DNA from 3 places in the Bradyrhizobium sp. AZCC 2262 genome. Region 3 is predicted to be linked to each of the others. Evidence: predicted binding sites of a transcription regulator. Region 3 holds the regulator's gene; each other region holds the start of a gene.
The links. Region 3 encodes PhoB, which activates phosphate uptake and scavenging genes when phosphate is short. Its sites were predicted from a motif close to TGTCATNNANCTGTCAT; they were not measured.
Positions count from the first base shown of each region.

Region 1: V1283_RS00355 (esterase-like activity of phytase family protein) is a predicted target of PhoB. The motif match lies at 2,075-2,091, and genes of this name have one in related genera.
Region 2: V1283_RS14640 (RNA degradosome polyphosphate kinase) is a predicted target of PhoB. The motif match lies at 1,671-1,687, and genes of this name have one in related genera.

Region 1 is NZ_JAZHRT010000001.1:61,000-64,273, forward strand. It holds gene V1283_RS00350 (mucoidy inhibitor MuiA family protein) at 1-565, shown strand, start outside; gene V1283_RS00355 (esterase-like activity of phytase family protein) at 675-2,027, opposite strand; gene V1283_RS00360 (heme ABC transporter ATP-binding protein) at 2,135-2,941, opposite strand; gene V1283_RS00365 (FecCD family ABC transporter permease) at 2,938-3,274, opposite strand, start outside.
Region 2 is NZ_JAZHRT010000001.1:3,116,914-3,120,187, reverse strand. It holds gene purM (phosphoribosylformylglycinamidine cyclo-ligase) at 1-198, opposite strand, end outside; gene V1283_RS14650 (CDP-alcohol phosphatidyltransferase family protein) at 347-889, shown strand; gene V1283_RS14645 (DnaA ATPase domain-containing protein) at 935-1,612, shown strand; gene V1283_RS14640 (RNA degradosome polyphosphate kinase) at 1,761-3,274, shown strand, end outside.
Region 3 is NZ_JAZHRT010000001.1:7,457,070-7,460,343, forward strand. It holds gene V1283_RS35060 (GcrA family cell cycle regulator) at 124-633, shown strand; gene phoB (phosphate regulon transcriptional regulator PhoB) at 894-1,598, opposite strand; gene phoU (phosphate signaling complex protein PhoU) at 1,709-2,425, opposite strand; gene pstB (phosphate ABC transporter ATP-binding protein PstB) at 2,534-3,274, opposite strand, start outside.

The sequences.
Region 1 (3,274 bases), 7.4 Mb from region 3:
CGTCTCCACCGCGACCATCGCCCCCGATCTCGCGGTGCGCGCCGCGCCGGTGAAGGACCCGACCGCGTTCCTCGAAGCAAGCTTCAAGCAGAACGAGGACGCGCCGCTCCTGCCGGGACGGGTCGCGATCTACCGCGACGGCATCTTCGTCGGCCGCGGCCAGATGGCCGCCGCCAGCAAGGAGGAAACCGTGCGACTCGGATTCGGCGCCGACGACAAGATCAAGATCGAACGCACCGTCGTGAAACGCAACGAGGGATCGGCCGGCCTGATCGTGACGACGTCGAAGACCGACGAGCGCGCGTTCAAGACCACGGTCCGCAACGGCCACGATTTCCCGATCCGGATCGCGATCGAGGATCAGTTGCCGGTCAGCGAGAACGAGGACATCCAGGTCGAAATGCTGCCGTCTACGACCCCGCCGACCGCGACCAATCTGCGTGACAGGCGTGGCGTGCTGGAATGGGCTTTTGAGGCCAAAGCGGGTGAGGTGAGGGATATCAACTTCGCCTGGCGTGTCCGCTGGCCCAAGGACAAAGGCGTCGTGATGGTGCCTGCGGGCTAGCACTCCGAGCGAATTTTTGTGCGGCAAGGCCAGTCGCGGACTGCTTCTCCCTCTCCCCGTTCTTACGGGGAGAGGGAGTCGAGCGAAGGGCGGGGAGAGGTAATCGACGTCACTTCGCCTTCAGAAACTCGCCGACTTCCAGCAGCACGAACTCGTTGTCGTCCGCCTTGTTGGGATCGCGGCTCGACGAGAACGGCAAATTGTTGTCGTTGCCGACGATGATATGCGTCTCGTCGACGCGGTCGACGTTCTCGATGGTGAAGAACGGGAAGGTCAGGACGCCGTCGTTGAGCGGCTTGCGCGCCTTGTTGTCGGGGTCCTTGATCTTCATCAGGTCGATATAGGCGATCTTGCGCACCGGCTTGCCGACATTGGCGTTGGAAAGTTCGACCTTGTAGACGCGCTTGAATTTGGCGAGATCCGAAAAGCAGTTTTCGCCGCGTTGGCCTTGCGGGCAGGCCTTGTCCGCGGTGCCCTCGCCATTGTCGCGCTCGATGATCAGGCCGCTGGTGGCGTCGATCATGTTGAAGTCGCCGATGGCGTTGCCGTTCTGCTCGAATACATATTGCCAGTATCGGCCGGTAAACTTCTCCGCGGCGACGTCGAATTCGAGAATCCGCGAAGCTTCCTTGCCGTCGACCTTTTCAAAGTCCTTCTTCTCGGCGTCCCACAACGGACCTTCGAGCAGGCCGTAGAGGAATTTCCCGTCCTTCGACGCGGCAAAGCCTTCATAGCCCTTGGAGCGGCGCAGATTGACCGTGGTGTAGGTCGCGCCGGGTGCGGCCGGCGACTGCACCGACCAATGGTCGGGCGAGCGCACCGGCTTGCCGTCGGCGGTGGTTTCGAACACGGCCAGGATCTTGCCCATCCTGTCGGCCTTCAGCACATAGGGCCCGAACTCGTCGCCGATCCAGAAGGTGTCGCCGATGATCTGAAAACCCTCGGTGTCGAAATCGGCGCCGGTGAGATAACGTTTTGCCGTGTCCTCGTGCAGGATGCGGAACGGCACCTTCTTGTCGGGATCGTGCAGGAAGATGGTTTCCTGCCGGTCGATCTTGCCGGTCGCCCAGTCAATCTTGTGGCGGTTGAGGTAGAGCATCGAATCCGCCGAGTTGTAGCGCGAGCCCATGCCGTTGTCGGTGAGCACCCAGAACGAACCGTCCGGCATCACCTTGATGCCGGAATGGCCCTGCAGTGGCTGGCCCTTGAATGGCAGCGATACGCCGGTGGGGCGCTCGTAGGATTTGCCCATCACGCTGCCGATCGCGTCGACGCGCTTGCCGGTGGTGTATTTGCCCGCGGTCTTGAGATCGTCGGGCGCATCGGTGGGGGCGTCGATGAAGGTCTGCGCCGGCAGAACGGCGTGGCCCTTCAGCGTGGCGGGAAATTCGCCTTCGCCCTGCGCAAATGCAGCGCTGGCCAGAAAGACTGAAGCGACGGAGCAGAGCAATGACACGCGCATGGCGGATCTCCTGTGAATGATGGTGCGCTGTGTCTTGCGGAGCTGCTGTTACAGTTGACTGACAGTTTTGTGAAAGCCACGTAACGCCGTGGGATAAAGCTGCGGCGTTATGCCGTTGGCGCGCCGGTGGGCCGCATGGTCTGCGGCAGCAGGAACGGCACGCCGTCCTCGGTGTAGTCGATCGTGACGTCGACCTCGAAAATCCGGCGGATGGTCTCGGCCGTGATCGCATCGGTGCGGCCGCCGTCGACGGCGAGCTTGCCACGGTGCAGCAGCACGATGCGGTCGGCGAAGCGCATTGCCAGATTGAGGTCGTGCAGCACGGCGATCACGGCGGTGCCATTCTGCGCGCGCCCTCTTGCCGTCTCCACCAGATCGATCTGGTGGCGCATGTCGAGGCTGGAGGTCGGCTCGTCCAGCAGCAGCAGGCCGGGGCCGTGCAGTTGTTCGCCGCAGGCGAGCTGCACCAGCACGCGGGCAAAATGCGCGCGCTGCTGCTCGCCGCCGGAGAGCGTCGGCAATTGCCGGTGGCTGAAAGGCGTGAGCCCGACCTCGTCCAGCGCCGCATCGACCAGCCTTTGCGCGGCGGCGCGGCCGGTGTCGCCCGCGCCCATATGGACGATTTCCTCGACCGTGAACGGGAAGGTGACGTTGACATGCTGCGACAGCATCGCGCGGTGATGGGCGAGAGCGCGCGGCGCATAGAGATGGATGTCGCGCTGCTTCAATTTGATCTGCCCGCGCGTCGGACGAAGATCGCCGGACAGCATTCGCAGCAGCGTCGATTTGCCGGCGCCGTTGGGGCCGACGATCGCGACCATTTCGCCGGCCGCGATGCGCAGATCGATGCCGTCGACCAGCGTGGCGCCGCCGACCACCATCGAGACCGCCTGCGCTTCGAGAATTGCGGTCATAGCGAAACCAGCCCGCGCTGGCGCAACAGCATCCCCAGGAAGAACGGCGCGCCGATCGCCGCCGTCAGGATGCCGATCGGCATTTCCGCGGGCGCCACGATGGTGCGGGCCAGCGTGTCGGCTCCCACCATCAGCACCGCACCCAACAGCATCGAGGCCGGCAGCAGTAGCCGGTGCGCCGGCCCGATCACCAGCCGGAGCAGATGCGGCACCACGATGCCGACAAAGCCGACCACGCCGCAGACCGAAACCGCAACGCCTGTCATCGCCGACACCAGTACGATCGAAATCCGCTTCAGCCGCTCGACGTCGACGCCACTGTGAAAGGCCTCG
Region 2 (3,274 bases), 4.3 Mb from region 3:
GGTCGCCGCCACCAGGACGGGGTCCTTGAAACCTGCCGCCTTGAGGTCGAACAGGCCGCCGAATCCGCCGATTTCGGCGTCCGCGCCCGCCCGGGCGGTAGCGCGGACCATCGGCTTGATGAGGTCGACCAGACGGTTGCCCGCATCGATATCGACGCCCGAATCCGCGTAAGTGAGCCCGTTTTTGCGGTCATTCATGCCCAATTCCAGTATGATGACGGCTGGTTACGAGGAATTCCGCGATCCTGCAATGGCTCGCAAGCGGTTGGCGCATATACTATGTAGATAAGGACCGGCAGAACCCGCCAGGGGCCGGATTTAGGCCGGGAGCCGGGAAGCGACCGAGTTGAGCATTCCGAATATCATTACGCTGGGCCGCATCATTCTGGTGCCCGTCATCGTCTGGGCGATCGTTTCCAGCCAGATGGAGATTGCGTTCGCAATCTTCGTCATTGCCGGCGTCAGCGACGCCGTCGACGGCTTTCTGGCCAAGCGCTTCAACATGCAGAGCGAACTGGGCGCCCTGCTCGATCCGCTCGCCGACAAGGCGCTGTTGGTCTCGATCTATGTCGCGCTCGGAATCTGGGGCGCGGTTCCGCGCTGGATCGTCATCCTCGTGGTGTCGCGCGACATCATGATCGTCACGGCCGTGATCGTGTCATGGCTGTTCGACAAGCCGATTCCGATGAAACCGCTGATGGTGTCGAAGCTGAACACGGTGGCGCAGGTGGCGTTCGCGGCGCTGGTGCTGGCCTCGCTCGGTTTCAATTTCAGGCCGGCGCCGTATGACGTGATCCTGATGGGTTTTGTTACGGTCTTTACTTTGGTTTCCGTCTCGCTCTATCTCGTCGAGTGGGTGCGGCACATGAGTACGATCGAAGCGCGCTAGCGCCAGATCATGTATTTGCCTGAAAATCCCGGCCTGGAGACTTGCGTGGCAGTCCGCGTTCAACCTCGTCAGCTTGCATTTGCGCTGCCGCATGCGGAGAGCCTGACCCGCGACAATTTCCTCGAAGGGCCGGCCAATGAAGCCGCGCTCTCGCTGATCGAAAGCTGGCCGGATTGGCCGAACCGAATCATGCTGCTGGTGGGACCGGAGGGCGCCGGCAAGAGCCATCTCGCCGCGATCTGGGCCGAACAGGCCGGCGCGCGCGTGACATCGGCGCACGCCCTTGACCCGGCTGCCGTCCCCGGCGCACTCGCCACCGGGGCACTGGTGGTCGAAGACCTGAGACCGGGTGACTTCGACGAACGCGCGATGTTTCACCTCCTGAACCTGGCACGCGAGGACGGAGCTTTCGTCCTGATCACGGGGCGCGTTCCGCCTGTCGCGTTCGAGGTCGAACTGCGCGATCTCAGGTCGCGGCTGCGCGCCGCTCCTGTGGTGTCGCTATCGCCGCCCGATGATTTGCTGTTTCGCGGCCTGATCGTCAAATTCTGCGCGGACCGCCAATTGAGTATTGACGAGACGGTCGTGAGCTACCTCGCCACCCGGATCGAGCGCTCCTATGCCGCCGCCCGCCAGGCGGTCGACCTGCTGGATGCCGAGGCGCTGCGGCTCGGCCGGCCGGTGACCCGGGCGCTGGCCGCGGAACTGCTGCGCAACGCCTGACCGGCGAGGCGCGCGCTGCTTCCTGCCGCCTTGACGGCCGCTGTGGACGGAACATCAATGTCATTGAAACGTCATCGGCGTATCACATGCTGCGAGCCGCATCCCCTTAAACTGGCCCCACACCTCTCCCGAGATGGATCAAAGTCTTATGGAATCGGCTCAAGTTATTGAAATAAAAGAAAAAGAACTGATTCCCGAGGCTGTACCCTCTATTGCCACGAGCCCGGAACGATTCATCAATCGGGAACTGTCCTGGCTGCATTTCAACCGCCGGGTGCTCGAGGAATCGGTCAATCCCGGCCATCCCGTGCTTGAACGGGTGCGGTTCCTGTCGATTTCCGCCAATAACCTTGATGAGTTCTTCATGGTCCGCGTCGCCGGTATCAAGGCACAGGTCCGCGAAGGCATCGCCGAACGCAGCCCCGACGGCATGACGCCGTCCGAGCAGCTCGTGCTCATCAACAAGACCGTCTCGGAACTCGCCTCCGACCAGCAGGCGATCTGGCGCGATCTGCGCAGCAACCTGTCGGATGCCGGCATCATGCTGGTCGACGGCCACGACTTCACCAAGGCGGAGCGGAGCTGGCTCGAGGATCACTTCCTCCGCAACATCTTCCCGCTGCTGACGCCGCTTGCGATCGATCCGGCACACCCGTTCCCGTTCATCCCTAGCCTCGGCTTCACCATCGCGCTGCAGCTGGCGCGCGTCGCCGACGGCAAGCCGATGAACGCCCTGATCCGCATGCCCGGCAAGATCGACCGGTTCGTCCGCATGCCCCAAACCAAGGATGGCGCGGTGCATCTGATCCCGCTCGAACAGGCCACCGGCCTGTTCATCGGCCGCCTGTTCCCCGGCTACACCGTCAAGGGCCAGGGCGCATTCCGCATCATCAGGGACTCCGAACTCGAAATCGAGGAAGAGGCGGAAGATCTGGTCCGCCTGTTCGAGAGCGCGCTGAAGCGGCGGCGACGGGGTTCGGTGATCCGGCTGGAGATGGAAGCCAAGATGCCCGAAGAGCTGCGCGCCTTCGTGCAGCAGGCGCTTTCCGCCGCCGACGACGAGGTGTTTCTGGTCGACGGCGTGCTGGCGATGAACGAGCTCTCACAGCTCACGCGGCTCGACCGGCCCGACCTCGAATTCACGCCCTATGTGCCGCGCCATCCCGAACGGGTGCGCGACCATGGCGGCGACATCTTCGCGGCGATCCGGCAAAAGGACCTGATCGTCCATCACCCCTACGAATCCTTCGACGTGGTCGTGCAATTCCTGCAGCAGGCCGCCCGCGATCCTGACGTCGTCGCCATCAAGCAGACGCTGTACCGCACCTCGAACAATTCGCCGATCGTGCGCACCCTTGCCGAAGCAGCCGAGGCCGGCAAGTCGGTGACCGCACTGATCGAGCTGAAGGCGCGGTTCGACGAGGAAGCCAACATCCGCTGGGCGCGCGACCTCGAACGCGCCGGCGTGCAGGTCGTGTACGGCTTCCTCGAACTGAAGACCCACGCCAAGCTATCGATGGTGGTGCGGCGCGAGGGCGGTAATCTCACGACCTATGTGCATACCGGCACCGGCAATTATCATCCGGTCACCGCGCGCATCTACACCGACCTATCCTACTTCACCTCGGACCCGATCATCGGCCGCGATGCGGCGCGGGTGTT
Region 3 (3,274 bases):
CGTTCGGGCGCGATTTTTGCGCCCGGCGAGGGCTAAGGGATTCTGACCGCAGGGATTTTTGAGACGAATGACATCGCCAGCGCTGCCCTGGGTTGGCCGGCGCGACGCGAAGGGAAGAATACGATGACGGTATTGACCTGGTCCGACGATCGCGTCGAGCAGCTGAAGAAGCTCTGGGAAGCCGGATTATCGGCCAGCCAGATCGCCGCGGAACTCGGAAATGTGACGCGAAACGCAGTGATCGGCAAAGTGCACCGGCTGGGCCTGTCCGGCCGCGCCAAGAGCCCCTCCTCGGCAGCCCCACGGCAGCGCAAGGCACGCCCGGCGCAACAGATGATGCGGGTCTCACGCCCGGTCTCGCGCGGCAACACCGCGCTGGCGCACGCCTTCGAGGTCGAGATGGAGCCTGATCCGATCGCCTTCGATAACGTGGTGCCGATGAGCCAGCGGCTGTCGCTGCTCGAACTGAACGAAGCCACCTGCCACTGGCCGGTCGGTGATCCCTCGAGCCCGGAATTCTTCTTCTGCGGCGGCAAGGCGCTTTCGGGCCTGCCTTATTGCGCGCATCACTCGCGCGTCGCGTATCAGCCGGCAGCCGACCGGCGGAGGCATCAGCCGAAGCCGACGCGGTAAGAGGCGGTTATCGTAGCCCGGATGGAGCGAAGCGAAATCCGGGACTATGTCGCTATGGGTTAGATTCCCGGGTTGCGCTTCGCTTCACCCGGACTACGAACTCAACGTTGTCGTCCCTGCGAAAGCGGGGACCCATAACCACCGGCGTTCGTGGTTATGTCACGCTGGAGCTCCAGCTCTCTTCAACAAATTACATCGGTGGTTATGGGTCTCCGCGTTCGCGGGGACGACGATGCAATGTGCGGACAACGATAGAGCTATTACGACTCCACCTTCGCGAACCGATCATCCAGCGCATATCCCGCGCCGCGCACGGTGCGGATCGGGTCCTGCTCGCGGCCCGGGTTGAGCAATTTGCGCAGGCGGCCGATGTGGACGTCGACGGTGCGCTCGTCGATATAGATGTCGCGGCCCCAGACGCTGTCGAGCAATTGCTCGCGGCTGAAGACGCGGCCGGGATGCTCCAGGAAAAATTCCAGCAAGCGATACTCGGTCGGGCCGAGATCGATCTGGCGGCCGGAACGCGCGACGCGTCTTTTCTCACGATCCAGTTCGATGTCGCCATAGGTGAGCACGGTGGCGAGCCGCTCGGGGCTTGCCCGCCGCAGCAGTCCCTTCACCCGCGCCAGCAGCTCCGGCACCGAGAACGGCTTGACGATGTAATCGTCGGCGCCGGTCGCCAGGCCCCGCACCCGCTCGCTCTCCTCGCCGCGCGCCGTCAGCATGATGATCGGCAACTGCTTGGTCTCCGGCCGCGCCCGCAGGCGGCGGCACAGCTCGATGCCCGACAGCCCGGGCAGCATCCAGTCGAGCACGACGAGATCGGGAATGCGTTCCTTCAACCGCGTATCGGCGTCATCGCCACGGGCGACGGTTTCGACATCATAGCCTTCGGCGTCGAGGTTGTAGCGCAACAGCGTGGTCAGCGCTTCCTCGTCCTCGACCACCATAATGCGCGCGCTCATTCTGCTATCGCCTCTTCTGTTTGACGCGTTTTCACGCAGATAAGTCTACGCAATCTGCGTAAACTTGATTGCTATGCGAACCGGTCTCCACTTCGCTTGAAAACGCTGTGTCAAGTGTTCGGTACGGTCGTGGCAAAATTCGTCATGTCGCCCTTCGGGCGCTTGTCGAGCATCTGCTGTCCCTCGATCATGTAGAACACGGTTTCAGCGATGTTGGTGGCATGGTCGCCGATCCGCTCGATGTTCTTGGCACAGAACATCAAATGGATGCAGAACGAGATGTTGCGCGGGTCTTCCATCATGTAGGTGAGCAGTTCGCGGAACAGCGAGGTGCAGATGGCGTCGACTTCCTCGTCGCCCTTCCAGACCGCCATCGCCGCCGGCAGGTCGTGCGCCGCATAGGCGTCCAGCACCGACTTGACCTGCGACAGCACCAGGTCGGTCATGTGTTCAAGGCCGCGCATCAGCTTCAAGGGCTGGAAATCGTTCTCCAGCGCCGCGACGCGCTTGCCCATATTCTTGGCGAGGTCGCCGATCCGCTCCAGATCGGTGGCCACCCGCATCGCGCCGACGATCTCGCGCAGATCGATCGCCATCGGCTGGCGGCGCGCGATGGTCAGCACCGCGCGCTCCTCGATCAGATGCTGCAGACGGTCGATCTCGACGTCGGTGGCGACGACACGCTTGCCGAGCGCGACGTCGCGACGGACCAGCGCGTCGACGGATTCGGTGATCATCCGCTCGACCATGCCGCCCATCTCGGCAACCAGGCGAGTCAGTTCCTGAAGGTCGCTGTCGAATGCCTTGGCGGTGTGTTCAGAAGCCATGTGCTATCTCCTCAAATCAGGATCCGGTTTGAACCGGATCATGATTTTATTTCGCTGTTTGAGCATGATCTCTTCGGAAAACCGGTTTCCACTTTTCCGGATCATGCTCTAGCCGAACCGACCGGTGATGTAGTCCTGGGTGCGTCGATCGCTCGGCGAGGTAAAAATCTTGTTGGTATCGTCGAACTCGATCAGCTCACCGAGATACATGAAGGCGGTCTTGTCCGAGACGCGCGCCGCCTGCTGCATGTTATGGGTGACGATGGCGATGGTGTAATCCTCCGCCAGTTCCTGGATCAGCTCCTCGATCTTGGCGGTCGAGATCGGGTCCAGCGCGGAACAAGGCTCGTCGAACAGGATCACCTCGGGCCGCACCGCGACCGTGCGCGCGATGCAGAGCCGCTGCTGCTGGCCGCCGGACAGCGACAGGCCGCTTGCATTCAGCTTGTCCTTGACCTCGTTCCACAGCGCGCCGCCGCGCAGCGCCTTCTCGACCCGGCCATCCATCTCCGACTTGGAGATCTTCTCATAGAGGCGGATGCCGAAGGCGATGTTTTCGTAGATCGTCATCGGAAACGGCGTCGGCTTCTGGAACACCATGCCGACGCGGGCCCGCAGCAAATTGAGATCGAGCTTGGAATCGAGGATGTTGGTCTGGTCGAGCATCAACTGGCCGGTCGCCTTCTGGCCGGGGTAGAGGTCGTACATCCGGTTGAAGATCCGCAGCAGCGTGGACTTGCCGCAGCCGGACGGGCCGATGAAGGCGGTGACGCGGTTGGTGCCGAGCGTCAGGTTGATGTTCTTCAGCGCATGGTGCTCGCCATAGTAAAAGTTCAGGCCGCGGGCGGT